Regions from separate parts of the Salinicola sp. LHM genome, predicted to be linked through region 3. Evidence: predicted binding sites of a transcription regulator. Region 3 holds the regulator's gene; each other region holds the start of a gene.

Region 1 (5,513 bases), 1.9 Mb from region 3:
TTCCTGGCGCAGATAGAGCAGTGCGCCGCGCCCTTCGTCGGCGATCCGCTTGAGGGCTTCCTGCAACTGGTAGCCGCAGTCGCAGCGCATCGAGAACAGGGCATCGCCGGTCAGGCACTCCGAGTGCACCCGAGCGAGAACCGGCTCAGGCGTGGTGATGTCGCCGAGCGTCAGCACGACGTGCTCCTTGCCGGTGGACTCTTCCTGGAAGCCGTGCAGCATGAACGTCGCCCAGGGAGTCGGCAGTTGCGATGCGGCGATGAAGCGGATCGTCACGATGACCTCGCGATGTGGAAAGGCGCTCGAATACGGTTGCCGAAGCGCCGGACGATGAATAATCAAGGGGCGGCATTATAACAGGCTTGCCGGCCGATCCGTTACAAGGCTGCAAATCGCGCCGATAGCGGACATCAATTTTGACACCGGGAGGTTTTACTGCATGTTCGGGCGATCCGTTACAATGCGGAGGCTCTTGATTAAATCCTCTCGACTATGAAGGCTGCCATGACACTATCCCAGGATCTCCAGCCGCGGGCGCTGCACAACGATCGCCTGCTGCGGGCGCTGGCTCGCCAACCGGTTGACCGCACGCCGGTCTGGATGATGCGCCAGGCGGGCCGCTACCTGCCCGAGTATCGCCAGACCCGGGCCCAGGCCGGCAGTTTCATGGATCTGTGCCGCAACGCCGATCTGGCCTGCGAGGTGACGCTGCAGCCTCTCGAGCGCTATCCGCTGGATGCGGCGATCCTGTTCTCTGACATCCTGACCATTCCGGATGCCATGGGGCTGGGGCTCTATTTCGAGACCGGCGAAGGTCCCAAGTTCCGCAAGACGGTGCGTTCCGCCGCTGACGTCGCGGCGCTGACCGCGCCGAATGCAGAGCGGGATCTCGACTATGTCATGAACGCCGTCAGCACGATTCGCCGCGAGCTCAATGGCCGCGTGCCGTTGATCGGCTTCTCCGGCAGCCCGTGGACGCTGGCGACCTACATGGTTGAAGGCGGCTCGAGCAAGGATTTCCGCCATCTCAAGGCGATGCTCTACGGCGATCCGCAAACCCTGCATGCGCTGCTGGGTATTCTCGCAACCGCCGTCACCGACTACCTCAATGCGCAGATTCGCGCTGGCGCTCAGGCCGTACAGATTTTCGATACCTGGGGCGGGGCGCTATCGACGCCGGCCTATCGCGAGTTCTCCCTGGCCTACATGCAGCGCATCGTGGATGGTCTGATTCGCGAACACGACGGCCGTCGCGTGCCGGTGATCCTGTTCACCAAGAATGGCGGACAGTGGCTCGAGTCGATCGCCGACAGCGGCTGCGACGCGGTCGGTCTGGACTGGACCACGGAGCTGAGCGATGCCCGGCGCCGTGTCGGCGAGCGGGTTGCGCTGCAGGGCAACCTCGATCCCAATGTGCTGTTCGCGCCGCCGCAGCGGATTCGCGAAGAAGTGGCGCGCATTCTCGAGAGCTTCGGGCCGGGCGAGGGCCATGTCTTCAACCTGGGGCACGGCATCAGCCAGTTCACCGACCCGGGCCACGTCACCGCCTTCATGGACGCCTTGCATGAACTCAGCCCCGCCTACCACCGGTGAGCCTGTCAGCAGCGAGCCTGTCGCTAAAGAACCCGGCGACGGCCTGCTGCTGTTCGATGCCGACTGCCCGTTCTGCCGGCGTTCGGTGCGCTGGCTGCTGGCGCACGAGCGCCCCGAGAGCCGGCTGCGCATCGCCGGGCTGAAAAGCCCGGTATCCCGCCGACTGGGCGAACACTTCCAGATCGACTTCTCGGGTACCGACAGCATCTGGTACATCGCCGACGGCGAGCTCAGCCGCAATAGCGATGCCGTCTGGCGCCTCGCGACCCGGCTGCGGGGAGAATGGCAGCGTATCAGTGCGCTGCGCCGGGTACCGCGAGCGTTGCGTGAACGCACCTATCGATTCATCGGCGATCACCGCCATCGATTGGCCTTCCTCGGCGCCGACCGTCTCGAGAGCCATGAACGCTGGCTGACATCGCTGACGCCGGCACTCTGCCAACGCTGCGGCTTGCCGCCCGATCTCGCCGATGAAGGGTGAGCCTGGGCCCCGATGCAGTGAATGTCCCGGCAGACGAGACAGTGAACCAGGAGAGATGCCGATGCCCATGAGCGTCTGGCAAAAAGGGTGCGCGCTGGCCACGTTGATCTGGGCGGCGGGGATCGCCTGGGGCAGCTTGAGCCCGGCTACCGACCTGCCGCAGCACCTGCCGTGGGACAAGTTCAATCACTTCATTGCCTACGCTGGCCTGGCAACAGGTCTGCGTCTTACGGGTTGCCGGTGGCCGGTTGCGTGGGGCGCGGCAGTCGTCTTCAGTATCGGCATCGAATATCTGCAGATCTGGGTGCCAGGGCGTCATGGTGGAGACTGGGGCGATATTCTCGCGAATGCCCTAGGCGCTGGCGCGGGCCTGCTATTGCTGGCTCTGGCTCGACGCGGGAAATCGAAGCGACGCCGTCGTCTGTCTGGACGATAGCCGGTCTGGCCGGTCTGGAAAAAAGTCGGAAAGATCGATACGCCATCTCCAATGTATGCCCCGTTGACTCGCGCTTCGACTCAGGCACCTTTTTAGTGCGTCTGTGTTTTTTAAGCACTGTTTTGAAACAATTTATTGCCGCCAGGATGTCGATGCCGGGCGTCATGACGGGTCATCCGCCTCGAAAAGCCATTCAAAATAGACTTTTAAGCACAATAAGACAGATGTGGAATGGACTTTGCTACTGTCGTACGAGCATGCTCGGCATGCACTTATACGATAACGCTAGGGAGTTGATTCACTATGCGCCACAAGAACAAAAGCTTGGCCCTGCTCTCCATCGCTGCCCTGGGAACGCTGGCCGCGACGCAAGTTCAGGCCGCCACGCTGGATGACGTCAAGAGCAACGGTACTCTCCGTTGCGGCGTCAACGCAGGCCTGACCGGGTTTTCCGCTCCGGATCAGGACGGGCACTGGACCGGCATCGATGCCGATTTCTGCCGGGCGATGGCCGCTGCCACACTGGGTAAATCCGAGTCGGTCGCGTTTACCCCGCTGACGGCCAAAGAGCGTTTCACGGCGCTGCAGTCCGGTGAGGTGGACGTACTGTCACGCAACACCACCTGGACCGCCATGCGGGACAACGCCCTGGGGCTGAACTTCACCGGCGTGACGTTCTACGACGGCCAGGCTTTCATGGTCTCGAAGGATCTCGGGGTGAGTAGCCTCAAGGACCTCAATGGTGCAACGATCTGCATCCAGTCGGGCACGACCCACGAACTCAACATTGCTGACTACTTTCCGGCCAACAATCTCGACTATCAACTGGTGACGTTCGACACGCCCGACCAGACCGCCCAAGGCTTCGATAGTGGCCGCTGCGACGTGCTGACTTCCGACTCCTCGCAACTGGCGGCGCTGCGCCTGCAGCTCAAGGATCCGGACAGCGTCACCATTCTGCCCGAGCGTATTTCCAAGGAGCCGCTGGGCCCGGTCGTGCGCCAGGGTGACGATCAGTGGTTCGACATCGCCAAGTGGACGCTGTTCGCCATGCTCAACGCCGAAGAACTGGGCGTGACCAGCGACAACGTCGATGAGATGCGCGACAACCCGCCGAATCCCGGCGTGGCACGTCTGCTGGGCAAGGACGGCACGTACGGCGAGCAACTGGGGCTGGACAATGCCTGGGCCTACAACATCGTCAAGCAGGTCGGCAACTACGGCGAGATCTACGCACGCAACGTCGGCGCTGACTCTCCGCTGAAGATCGATCGCGGCATCAACGCGCTGTGGAACGATGGCGGCATTCAGTACGCTCCGCCGGTTCGCTAAGCGTCAAATCGTCCTCTCGACACCGCGCCCTTTCGGTCTGAGCGCCGGGGCGCGGTGCCTCTCAACGCTCGAGTAGAGACAGCTCATGCTGCGTCCATCCACTGCCCTTCCGCGACGGGGTCGGGGCCCTTTGTGGCGAAATCCCGCCGTTCGTGCCTTGATCATCCAGGCCGTGCTGTTTCTGGCCCTGGCGATTTTTATCGGTTATCTGGTTCACAATACGCTGCTCAACCTCGAAGCCCGCGGTATCCACACCGGCTTCGGATTTCTGGACGGGCGCGCCGGCTTCTCGATCCCGCAGACGCTGATCGATTACACCAGCGATAGCACCTACGGCAGAACGTTCGTTATCGGGCTGCTCAATACGCTGCTGGTATCCGCGCTGGGGATCGTGGCGGCGACGATCATCGGCTTTCTGGTCGGTATCGCGCGGCTGTCACCCAACTGGCTGCTGGCGCGCCTGGCGACGATCTACGTCGAGGCTTTCCGCAACATCCCGCTGCTGGTCCAGATCCTGTTCTGGTACTACGCCGTGCTGCGGGCACTGCCATCGCCGCGACAGAGCCTGTCGCTGTTCGATGCCTTCTTCTTCAACGTGCGTGGCATGGTGATGCCCGACCCTCAGCCGCTGGACGGATTTGCTGCCACGCCGTGGGCGTTGCTGGTCGCCATCGTCGTCGCGATCGTGTTCGGGCTGTTCGCCAAGCGGCGTCAGGCGCGCACTGGGCAAGCGTTGCCCGTCTACTGGATCGGTGCGGCCATCATCATCGGCTTGCCGCTGATCGTATTCCTGGCCACCGGATCGCCGCTCAAGTGGATGCTGCCGGAAATGGCCGGCTTCAACTTCCGCGGTGGCATCAATATTCTGCCGGAGCTGCTAGCGCTGTGGCTGGCACTGTCGATCTACACGGCTGCCTTCATCGCCGAGATCGTGCGCTCGGGCATTCTGTCGGTTTCCCACGGCCAGACCGAAGCGGCACGCTCGCTGAGCCTGCCGGAGGCCATCACCCTGCGCAAGATCGTCATTCCGCAGGCGATGCGTGTCATCGTTCCGCAGATGACCAGCCAGTATCTCAACCTGATTAAGAACTCGTCGCTGGCCACGGCTATCGGCTATCCGGATCTGGTAGCCGTCTTCGCCGGCACCACGCTCAACCAGACCGGTCAGGCGATCGAGATCATCGCCATGACCATGGCTGTCTATCTGGTCATCAGTCTGACGGTGTCATTCTTGATGAACCTCTACAATGCGCGCACGCTGCTGAAGGAGCGTTGAGATGGCTGACTCTACCTTCCGCACCGAAATGATCGAGGCGCGCGATGCGCCGGACCAGAGCCGGGGCGTGATCGGCTGGTTTCGGGCCAATCTGTTCAACGGCCCGATCAACAGTATCATCTCGGTGGTGGTGATCGTGCTGTTGGCGCGACTGGCCTGGCCGTTCCTCGAATGGGCAGTGATCGACGCCGACTGGGTCGGTACCACGCGTGATGCCTGTACCGGCGAAGGCGCCTGCTGGGTCTTCATCTCGGCGCGCTTCGAATCCATCATCTATGGCTTCTATCCAGAAGCGGCGCGCTGGCGGGTCGATATCGTCTTTGCGCTGCTGGCGATCCTGGTCGCCTGGCTGGCGATCCCGAAAATGCCACGCAAGAAGTGGGTCGCGTTGTTCA
Region 2 (5,513 bases), 2.0 Mb from region 3:
CTCACTGCTGCGCCTCGAACGGGATCAGCAGCCGGAACTCCGTGGCGCCCGGCTGGGATTCGCATTCGATCAACCCCTGATGCTGATGCAGAATCGACTGCGCGATCGACAATCCCAGGCCGCTACCCTCGGCGCGACCGGAGACCATGGGGAAGAACAGCGTCTCGCGGATGTGCTCCGGAATGCCCGGGCCGTTGTCGACGATCGCGACTTCACACACCAGCCGGTGGCGCTCGGCGCCCAGGGTGAACTGACGGCGAACCCGGGTACGCAGCAGCAGGCGCGGCTCGGGCGTTCCGAACTCCTCCATGGCCTGCACCGCATTGCGCGCGATATTGAGAACGGCCTGGATCAACTGCGGCTCGTCGCCGACCAGATCCGGCATGCTGGGGTCGTAATCGCGCTCGAAGCTCAGTTGATGATGCTCCGCCTCGAGCAGCGCCCGAACCCGCTCCAGCACCTTGTGAACGTTGAGCGGCTCGTGGTGCACCAGCGTATTCGGGCCCAGCATGCGATCGACCAGATCCCGCAGGCGATCCGCCTCCTCGACGATGATTCGGGTGAATTCGGCCAACTGCGGATCGGGGAGATCCCGCTCCAGCAACTGCGCGGCGCCGCGGATGCCACCCAGTGGATTCTTGACCTCGTGGGCGAGGCCGCGCATCAGCACCTTGACCGTCTCCTGGCGCGCGATCAGCGCCTCCTCGCGGGAAATTCGCAATAGCCGATCCCGCGGCTCGATCTCGAGCAGCAGTTCGCGGCTGGTGATCGGCGTCGCGGTGAAATCCACCGTGATCACTTCCCCGGCGGTCAGCACCATCGCCGCTTCCCGCTGCGTGTAGGGATGAAACTCCTTCATCGCCTTGAGCAGTACCTGTCGGATGCTGCCGTCCTCGCCGTTCAGGCACTCCAGCCAATGGCCGACCACCCGGGGCCGGCTCGCGGCCAGTAGCGCCTCGGCGGCAGGGTTGAGCCAGCGCACGTGCAGATGCTCGTCGAGTAGCAGGACGGCGGTCGTCAAGTGCTCCAGCAAACGTTGATACATGCGTCGTTCCATCGTGGTGATCCGGTATGTGCTTATACAGTGCAAAAACCGCGCCACTCCCCGATTTCGCTCAGGACCGGGAAACGCTCAATAGCAACCAAGTCTTCATTCACCAAAATGGTGCAATTCTCAAATCGCTGCCTATCGATTATTCGAATTCGGGTTATTGGGATTGGCGGGCAGGTTGACGCTGGCCCGCTGGACGTAGAGCGTCACCGCTGGCGTCGACAGCCGCACCTGGCCCTGAGCGTCCAGCAGCTCAGCCTGGATCTGGTGCTCGCCGCGCTCGAGCTGGCTCAGCGCGAACACGCTGGTATGCATCGGCGATTGACTCACCTTGCCGTCGACCCGGAGCTGAACGCGGTCGCCCGGCTGCAGTTCGGGCTCGATCGCCAATTGCACCTGAACATTGCCGCCCTGGCCGGTCGGCAGCGTCTCGCCATTGCTCGGGCTGGCGATCGCAAAGCGGTCGTAATCGACCGCCGAAGGCGACGTCGTCGTCGAGTCGGCCGGGCGCGAGCGGCTTTCGACCTCCGCGGGATCAACCACCGTAATGGGCTTGAGATCGATCCGGCTGCCCTGCCCGGGCTCGTCGCTGTAGACCACGTTGCCGTTGGCATCGACATGCCGATAGACCGGAGCCGCCAGTGTCGGCAACGCCACAAGCAGCGCCGCCATACCGCCGACCATCCACCCAACCCGTCGTGCTTGCATCGTTATCCTCTCCTTGTTGCCACCGTTCATGACACCGCTTTATCGGCCGACACCGACCAGGGCCTGAATGTGTCCGGCGCCGCCTGGCTCTCGAGCCACCGAACGTCTCCGTGCGCGTATTCCAGCAAGAGACGAACCGCTGGCAACCACTGGCAAAATAAGAGCCATCCACGAAAAAGCCCCACCGAGGTGGGGCTTTTTGTCAGGCCAAGGTGCGAACCTTAGACACTGTAGTAGAGGTCGAACTCGACCGGATGCGTCGCCAGACGCAGACGCTCGACGTCTTCGCTCTTCAGCTCGATGTAGGCATCGATCATGTCGTCGGTGAACACGTTACCTTCGGTCAGGAAGGCGCGATCGGCGTCGAGTGCTTCCAGCGCCTGATCAAGGCTGGTGGCCACGGTCGGGACCTTCTTGCCTTCTTCCGGCGGCAGATCGTACAAGTTCTTGTCCATGGCATCGCCAGGGTGAATCTTGTTCTTGATGCCGTCGATACCGGCCATCAGCATCGCTGCGAACGCCAGGTACGGGTTGGCAGTCGGGTCGGGGAAGCGGGTCTCGACGCGCTTGCCCTTCGGGTTGGAAGTGTACGGAATACGAATGGACGCAGAGCGGTTACGCGCACTGTAGGCGAGCATGACCGGCGCTTCGAAGCCCGGCACCAGACGCTTGTAGGAGTTCGTCGAAGCGTTGGTGAAGGCGTTCAGAGCACGCGCGTGCTTGATGATACCGCCAATGTAGTACAGCGCCATTTCGGACAGACCGGCGTACTCTTCGCCCGCGAACTGGTTGGTACCGTCCTTCCAGAAAGACTGGTGAACGTGCATCCCGGAACCGTTGTCACCGACCAGCGGCTTGGGCATGAAGGTTGCCGTCTTGCCGTAGGCATGTGCCACGTTGTGGATGACGTACTTCATCTCCTGAACTTCGTCGGCCTTCTTCACCAGGGTGTTGAACTTGACGCCGATTTCGTTCTGACCGGCGTTGGCCACTTCGTGGTGATGCACTTCGACGCTCTGACCGATCGCCTGCAGCGTGTTACACATCGCGCTGCGGATGTCATGGAAGCTGTCGACCGGCGGCACGGGGAAATAACCACCCTTGACGCGCGGACGGTGGGCGAGGTTGCCACCTTCGACCTGACGATCGGTGGACCAGGCACCCTCTTCGGAAGAGATCTTGTACATGGAGCCTTCGATATCGGTCTTCCAATGCACTTCGTCGAAGATGAAGAACTCGGGCTCCGGACCGAAGAAAGCGGTGTCGCCCAGGCCGGTGCTGTTCAGATAGGCTTCGGCACGCTTGGCGATGGAGCGCGGATCGCGCTCGTAGCCCTGCATGGTGGCCGGCTCGATGATGTCGCAGCGCAGGATCAGCGTGGAGTCTTCGGTGAACGGATCGAGGAAGGCAGTCCCGTCTTCCGGACGCAGAATCATGTCGGACTCGTTGATGCCCTTCCAGCCTTCGATGGAGGAGCCGTCGAACATCTGACCATCTTCAAAGAATTCCGCATCGACAGCACTGGCAGGAATTGTGACGTGCTGCTCCTTGCCCTTGGTATCGGTAAAGCGCAGATCCACCCACTTGACGTCGTGTTCTTCGATAAGGGCGAGGGTTTTCTCAGACATGTTGTCCTCCACTGTGAGCCATGGCTCGATTCGTTGGCGAATATCCAACACCGTTTTTTGGCATGCGTGTTTTGTAGCACGAAGTTAGCGCTCTTGCCCACGCGCACACCGTTTTTACATAGCTATGCAGAGAATGTGCCAAAATGAAGCAGGACAGTGAGCGACTGATATAACCGCATGACGAGAAAGATAATTTTGACATCCATTCGTAGGCTAAGCGGCGACTGAATGCACGCAAACCGTTCATCCCGCCGGATCACGAATCGCTGAAAGCACCAACTTGGCGCACCATTTCACCCATATGCACCAATATGGAGCATTGAGTCGTCGCCGGAAACTTTGCCGAAACCCGATAGGCGACGGATACTGTTCGTACGCGCCGTGACTCATGGCGATCAATGACTCAGTAATGGAACTACCCATGCCCAGGCTGGATCGCACACAGGATGTGGTACAGCGCCTACGCGGTCACTGGCGTCTCAATCTCAGCGAGCCGCTATGGGGCCGAAGCGCTATTCTCGCACTGCGCCGGGTACTGGATGATGAAGCCGAGGCACGCCTGCCCCACCGCGCCGATTGGTGTCTGGGCCCGGACAGTTTTCAAAAGCTGCTGGAAAGTCTCAGCGACAGCGCGCAGATCGTCAGTCTGGAGAGCGTGCTGCAGCTTCATCACGATCAGTTGCCCCGCATCGCACTCACGTTCGACGGCGGCTGGCGTGACACGCTCAAGCAGGTTGCACCCACGCTGGAACGCATGGCACTGCCGGCCAACGTCTTCCTCCCCTGCCCGGTCACTCAGCGAGCCTGGAGTTCCTGGCATGAAGCGTTCGGCGAAGCGCTATGGCATGAAGACACGGCCGAGCGTGCCGCCCAGCAGCTGGTCGAAGCCGGCCTGCCCGCGCCGCCGGTTGTCGCCGGCAGCCGGGACGAGCATTACAGTCAAGCGATCAAGACTTACGTTGACGAGCTCGACCAGTCGTACAAGCCGGCGACGCTGTACGCTGTCGCCGCGACGCTGGGTAACGAAGCGATTTTCTCCGACGAGACGTTGGACGCGTTCAGCATCCGGCGGCTCGAACAAGGTGGGCTTTTCCGTTTCGGCAGCCTGATGCCGCCACGATTCCTGACCCAGGACGCCCGGGCGCTGGCCCGACTACGCGAGAGCCAGCACCAGCTGGCCATTCTGTGCCGCCATCCGCTGCCCATCGCCGCCTATGCCGGTGGCGGCGAGGACGACGACCTGGCACGGCTCGCGACCGGCGCGGGCATCGAACACGTGCTGACTCGCCGTACGGGCTGGCTGGAGCCACCGGTCGATACGGTACTCCTGCCCCGTTTCGTCATTACCCAACCGGTCGCCAACAGCCCCGGGCGGCTGTTCGACTGGCTGCTGGGCAACCTGCGCTCCTGAGATTGCCGCAGAGCCCGGCTTCAAAGCTCGGGAATGTCGAGCTTCGGCCACCGTCGTTGCCACCCCTTGGCGGCGACACGGCGCCGGAACTCTTCGCGATCGCCATGCCGCGGGTTGTGCGTGACCCGCCCGGCCAACAGCGAGGCCACACCGAACGGCGCGATCAGGCGGAGGCAATCATCATCGCCCAGCGTGACGCCCACCGCCGTCTCACGTTCGACCCAGACACTCAGCGCTTCCTCTATAGACTCATAGGGGCGATGCCCGTGGCGCTCGTGCATTCGCGCCTGGTTCTTGACCGACCAGGGCAGCGTCGAGGCGCGCTGCAGGCGCTGTTCGTACTTGCGATCGGCGCGCTTGCCGGCATGGGCCGGATCGAAATAGATCAGATCGATATCGTTCAGCGGCGTGGATGGCGAATAGCCGTGCAGGCGATCCCAGACCAGATTGCGCACGAAGCCGGCGGCCAGCCACCAGTCGGGCAGGCACAGCGACCGCGCCTGGCGCAGCGCCTCCATGCGCCAGGCGTCGTCACGAATCCACTCGCCTATCTGCTCAGCGTCTTCCACGGGATCCTCGCAAGAATAAAAACCGCTATTTTTCAGCTAGTTGTGATGACAATAAAAGGCGCGCCAGAACCGGGTCCGGGGCAAACGACCTTCTCTCGCGCCCGCAGGATCGCCGTGAAAAAAGATCTTGCGCTACGCCGATAGAC
Region 3 (5,513 bases):
ACGAAGCGATCGTCAAGGGCTGGGGCGATACCGTCATCTATCATGCCGCCGAGCGCCGCGTGGAACTGGTCGGCAACGCCGAACTGCATCAGGCCGGCGACACCTTCGATGGCGCCTACGTCGAATACTATCTCGACTCGCGCCGCGTCCAGGCTCGTTCCAGCCAGGACGGCGACGGCAGTGGCGACGGTCGCGTTCGCATGACACTTACGCCGCGCAACGCTTCCGAACAGTCGTCCCAATAGTCATTCCAGTCATGATTCCAGAGAAGATTCGGGCTCTGCTCCCGACCACGCTCACCGGGCCTGAATCGCTCTGCGCCGCGTCGCCACAAGGATCGCATCCATGAAAACGCTAACGGCCGCCAATCTGGCCAAGAGCTACAAGGGACGTCGCGTCGTCCACGATTTCAGTCTGACCCTGCGCCAGGGCAGCATCGTCGGCCTGCTCGGCCCCAACGGCGCAGGCAAGACCACCTCCTTCTACATGATCGTCGGCCTGGTCAAGTCCGATGCCGGCAGCGTTCATATCGATGACCACGACCTCAGCCGTGCACCGATGCATGACCGGGCGCGAGCCGGGATCGGTTATCTGCCGCAGGAAGCCTCGATCTTTCGCAAACTGAGTGTCGCCGACAACATCATGGCCATTCTCGAGACGCGCAAGGATCTGGACCGAGCCGGACGACGCGAACAGCTCGAGCGGCTGCTCGCCGATTTTCACGTCGACCATATTCGCGACAACCTCGGCATGAGCCTGTCCGGCGGCGAACGCCGGCGCGTCGAGATCGCACGCGCGCTGGCCACGGAGCCGGCCTTCGTCCTGCTCGACGAACCCTTCGCCGGCGTCGACCCGATCTCGGTCGGCGATATCAAGAGCATCATCCGCCAGCTCCGCGATCGGGAGATCGGCGTTCTCATCACCGATCACAACGTGCGCGAAACGCTGGACATCTGCGACAACGCCTACATCGTCGGCGACGGACAGATCATCGCCGAGGGCCGCCCGGATGCCATCCTCGACAACCAGCGAGTTCGCGACGTCTATCTTGGTCACGAATTCCGGTTATAATCCGACTTCCCGCCCTATCCTGTTTCTTTCCGGCGGCCAGCCTTGCCTGAGCCGCCTTGGATGGCATGTTTCTTGCATAAATCGTTGCATGTCGTCAGATCAATCAGTAACGTGGCTATTCCCTCGTTGATTATGACGTCCGTTTCGCCATGTCCATGAAGCCTTCGCTGCAACTCAGAGTCGGCACGCAGTTGACCATGACGCCTCAGCTTCAGCAGGCGATTCAACTGCTGCAGCTGTCGACGCTCGACCTGTGCCAGGAGATTCAACAAGCGCTCGAATCCAACCCGATGCTGGAGCTGGAAGAGCAGTACTCGGAGCAGGAGACCTCGGAAGCGCCGGAAGACGACTGGCCCAGCGACATTCCCGAAGAGCTGGCGCTCGACAGCGACTGGAGCGACACCTACCAGGACGCCACCGCTGGATCGCTGGGCAGCAGCAGTGGCAGCGAAGAGGCGCCGGATTTCGACCGCAACGCCGCTGCCACCAGCCTGCACGACCATCTTTTGTGGCAGATGGCGATGGGCGATTTCGACGACCGCGAGCGCGAGCTGGGCGAATGTCTGATCGACGCGATCAATGACGATGGCTACTTCACCGGCTCTCTCGACGAACTGGCCCTCAGCCTCCGCACCCAGCGCGACGATCGCGTGACCACGGCGGACCTCGAACACATGCTGATGCGCCTGCAGCAGTTCGACCCCACCGGCGTCGGCGCCCGCGACCTGCGCGAATGCCTGCTGCTCCAGCTCGGTACGCTGGACACGGAAACCCCGCTGCTGCCACAAGCCAAACGCCTGGTGCGCCAGTTTCTCGAGGCCCTGGCCGGCAACGATCGGCGACTGCTCAAACGCCGACTGCGGCTCGAGGACGACGAACTCGACAGCGTCATCGCGATGATCCGCACGCTCGAACCACGCCCTGGGCAACGCTTCGATACCAGCCGCGACGACTACGTGATTCCCGACCTCGTCGCCACGCCCTCCCCCGACGGCTGGCGCATCGAGCTCAACGCCGAGGCGCTGCCACGTCTGCGCATCCAGCCTGACTACGCGGCCCTGATCAAGCGCGCCGACAAGAGTGACGACAACACCTTCCTGCGCCAGCATCTGCAAGAGGCCCGCTGGCTGCTCAAGAGCCTTTCGAGCCGCAACGACACGCTGCTGCGTGTTGGCCGGGAGATCATGTCGCGCCAGGTCGATTTCCTCGAGCGCGGCGAAGAGGCCATGAAGCCGCTGATACTGGCCGACATCGCCGGCAGCGTCGACATGCACGAGTCGACGATTTCCCGTGTCACGACCCAGAAGTACATCCACACGCCTCGCGGCGTGTTCGAGCTCAAGTACTTCTTCTCGAGCCAGGTCGGCGGTCATCGCGGGGAAGGCGACAGCTATTCGAGCACGGCGATTCGCGCCCGGATCAAGAAGTTCATTGGCGAAGAGCCCCCCAGAAAGCCGCTCTCGGACAGCAAATTGGTCGAATTGCTCGCCCAGTCCGATATCTGCGTTGCCAGACGCACCGTGGCCAAATATCGGGAGGCCATGGGCATTCCCTCGTCCAGTGAACGCAAGCGCCTTTCCTGACGTCCCGACTGTACGGCGAGGCAAAATCGATCCAGGGCTCGCCAAACCGGACGATATCGATCACGATGCCTTTGCAGTGACCTGAAAAGGGTTACAATCAAAAGTGCCATCTGCCGCAACAGGAGTGTGTCATGCAAGTGAACGTTACCGGCCATCATGTCGAGCTGACCGATGCCCTCCGGGACTATGTCGGAGAAAAACTCGTTCGTTTGGAGCGTCACTACGACAATATCACCAATGTTCAGGTCACCCTGAGTGTCGAGAAGGAGCGCCAACAGGCAGCCTGTACCCTGCATGCCGCAGGCGGCGATCTGCACGCCGAAGCCAGCGATACCGACATGTATGCCGCCATCGATTCACTGGCCGACAAACTCGACCGTCAACTGGTCAAACACAAAGAGAAGGCACAAGCCCGCGCCCAAGGCGCCGGCGCCCGTTAACGCCTGATGATGACACTGGAAAGCATTCTGCCCCCCGAACGTACCCTTTACGGGGTCACGGGGGGCAGCAAAAAACGTCTGCTGGAATTCTTCAGCACCTTCATTGCCCAAAACACACCCAGCCTGGACAGCCAGGAAGTCTTCAGCCGCCTGATCGGCCGTGAGCGTCTCGGCAGCACGGGGATCGGCAACGGCGTTGCCATCCCCCATGCACGCAGCCCTCACTGCAAGGGGCCGATCGCGGGGTTCATGCGCCTGAAGGACGCCATCGACTTCGACGCGATCGATGGCGAGCCGGTGGATCTGGTATTCGTGCTGCTGGTACCGGAGGAAGCGGATGACACCCATCTTTCGCTACTGGCCGAGGTCGCCAGCATCATGAATCAGAGCAGCGTCAGGCAACAGCTGCGCCAGGCAAGCACGCAGCAGGCGCTGCACGACGCTCTGATCGATGCCATTCGTCATTACCGTCCCAGCGATAACGGCTACTAGAGATGCAACTCGTCATCATCAGTGGTCGCTCCGGTTCGGGAAAATCGATCGCCCTGCAGGCGCTGGAAGATCTGGGCTACTATGCCATCGACAACCTCCCGGCCAACCTGCTGGCGCCACTGATCGACGAACTGCGCAGCGCCCCGCCCACGCGCCCCAACGTGGCGGTCAGTATCGATGCGCGCAATCTGCCGGAAGCGCTCGAGCGGTTCCCGGTGCTGTTGAACGCAGTCCGTGAACGCGGGATCGACACGCAGGTCGTCTATCTCACCGCCGACGCCAAGATTCTGCTGGAACGCTACTCGGCGACCCGTCGGCGCCACCCGTTGACCCGCGGCAACGACATGACCCTAGCCGAGGCGATCGATCATGAGCAGGACTATCTTGCACCGATTCGCCGCATGTCCGATCTGGTGATCGATACCCAGGGGCTCTCGGTCCACGAGCTGCGTGCACGGATCGGAGAACAGGTTGCCAGGCACACCGGCGGCCGTTTGACGTTGACCTTCGAATCCTTCGGCTTCAAACGCGGCGTGCCGCTGGACGCCGACATGGTATTCGACGCGCGCTGCCTGCCCAATCCGTTCTGGGACCCTGGATTGCGCGCCTATGACGGCCGCGACACACAGATCGTCGAGTTTCTGGAATCCTATCCCGACGTCCACGCCATGGCCGGCGACATCCATGCCTGGCTGGATCGCTGGCTGCCGGCCTACCTGGCCAGTCACCGCAGCTATCTGACGGTGGCGATCGGTTGCACCGGCGGCCAGCACCGTTCGGTCTACCTGATCGAGCGCCTGGCGCGTCACTTCCACCATGAATCCGCCGACATCCGACTTCGCCATCGCGAACTCGGTATCCATACCGCCCTCTCGCAGGATGCCACACCACGAGAGCCGGCGCCGCAGGATGCACCATCAAAAGACGCAGGATCATTCAAGCGCGATGCCGACACGTGAACTTCGCCTGACCAATCGTCGCGGGCTGCATGCCCGTGCCGCCACCAAACTGGTCCAATGCTGCCAACCCTTCGCCGTCCGTGTGGCGATTCACCACCGTGAGCGTCAGGCCGATGCCGCCAATATCATGTCTCTACTCATGCTTGCCGCGCCTTGCGGCACCGAGTTGATCGTGACCACCGAAGGCGACGATGCCGACGCCGCCATGGACGCCATCGTCGAGCTTTTCGAGGCGCGTTTCCACGAAGACGAGTAGCGCCCGCTCCTTCCACAGCGTTCGTGAACAGCGTTTTCCATCCTCGTCATTTTGCTCGACGATGGTAGAATGCTCATCCCCGCCAGTCGTTCAAGGATGACCGTTCAGGATGAGCAACAATCCCGAAAAGCTGCAGCCACGGCTGGCCAAGCTCAACGAAGCTCTCGAAAGCGGTGCGCTGGATCAGGCACGGCGCATGCTCAATCGCGGCCTGGCGCCGGTGGATGTCGCCCATCTGCTCGAGTCCAGCCCGCCCAAGGAGCGCGAGATTCTCTGGGGCCTGCTGGACCCCGAGCTGCATGGTGACGTGCTGCAGTATCTGGGCGATGACGTCCAGATCGAATTCCTCAACCGCATGGATGCCGAGCAACTGCTGACGGCGACCGAGGGTCTCGATGTCGACGACCTCGCCGACCTGCTGCAGCAGCTACCCAATACCGTCATCCAGGAAGTCCTCCAGTCGATGGAGGCGCAGGAACGCCAGCGGGTCGAAGCGGTCCTCTCCTACCCGGAGGACACCGCCGGCGGCCTGATGAACCCGGACGCGATCACCATTCGTCCGGATATCACGCTGGATGTGGTCCTGCGCTACCTGCGCCGCCACGAGCGCCTGCCCGATGCCACCGACACCCTGCTGGTCGTCACGCGTCGTGACGAGCTGATCGGTATCCTGTCACTCAACCGCCTGCTGGTCTCGGATGTCTCGGTGCTG

What was found. Region 3 encodes sigma-54, which starts transcription at its own class of promoters, with help from an activator protein. Its sites were predicted from a motif close to TGGCACNNNNNTTGCTNT; they were not measured.
Region 1: a site for sigma-54 is predicted at 2,738-2,755, ahead of R5R73_RS18005 (amino acid ABC transporter substrate-binding protein). Genes of this name have one in related genera too.
Region 2: a site for sigma-54 is predicted at 3,511-3,528, ahead of glnA (glutamate--ammonia ligase). Genes of this name have one in related genera too.

The regions. Positions count from the first base shown of each region.
Region 1 is NZ_CP140261.1:3,950,729-3,956,241, reverse strand. It holds gene ribA (GTP cyclohydrolase II) at 1-276, opposite strand, end outside; gene hemE (uroporphyrinogen decarboxylase) at 505-1,593, shown strand; gene R5R73_RS18015 (DUF393 domain-containing protein) at 1,565-2,074, shown strand; gene R5R73_RS18010 (VanZ family protein) at 2,136-2,510, shown strand; gene R5R73_RS18005 (amino acid ABC transporter substrate-binding protein) at 2,814-3,842, shown strand; gene R5R73_RS18000 (amino acid ABC transporter permease) at 3,928-5,118, shown strand; gene R5R73_RS17995 (amino acid ABC transporter permease) at 5,120-5,513, shown strand, end outside.
Region 2 is NZ_CP140261.1:3,688,368-3,693,880, forward strand. It holds gene glnL (nitrogen regulation protein NR(II)) at 2-1,045, opposite strand; gene R5R73_RS16800 (DUF4124 domain-containing protein) at 1,187-1,759, opposite strand; gene glnA (glutamate--ammonia ligase) at 1,981-3,387, opposite strand; gene R5R73_RS16810 (polysaccharide deacetylase family protein) at 3,809-4,798, shown strand; gene R5R73_RS16815 (nucleotidyltransferase family protein) at 4,819-5,367, opposite strand.
Region 3 is NZ_CP140261.1:1,644,951-1,650,463, reverse strand. It holds gene lptA (lipopolysaccharide transport periplasmic protein LptA) at 1-245, shown strand, start outside; gene lptB (LPS export ABC transporter ATP-binding protein) at 346-1,071, shown strand; gene R5R73_RS07665 (RNA polymerase factor sigma-54) at 1,221-2,654, shown strand; gene hpf (ribosome hibernation-promoting factor, HPF/YfiA family) at 2,786-3,094, shown strand; gene ptsN (PTS IIA-like nitrogen regulatory protein PtsN) at 3,104-3,586, shown strand; gene rapZ (RNase adapter RapZ) at 3,589-4,545, shown strand; gene R5R73_RS07645 (HPr family phosphocarrier protein) at 4,532-4,801, shown strand; gene mgtE (magnesium transporter) at 4,911-5,513, shown strand, end outside.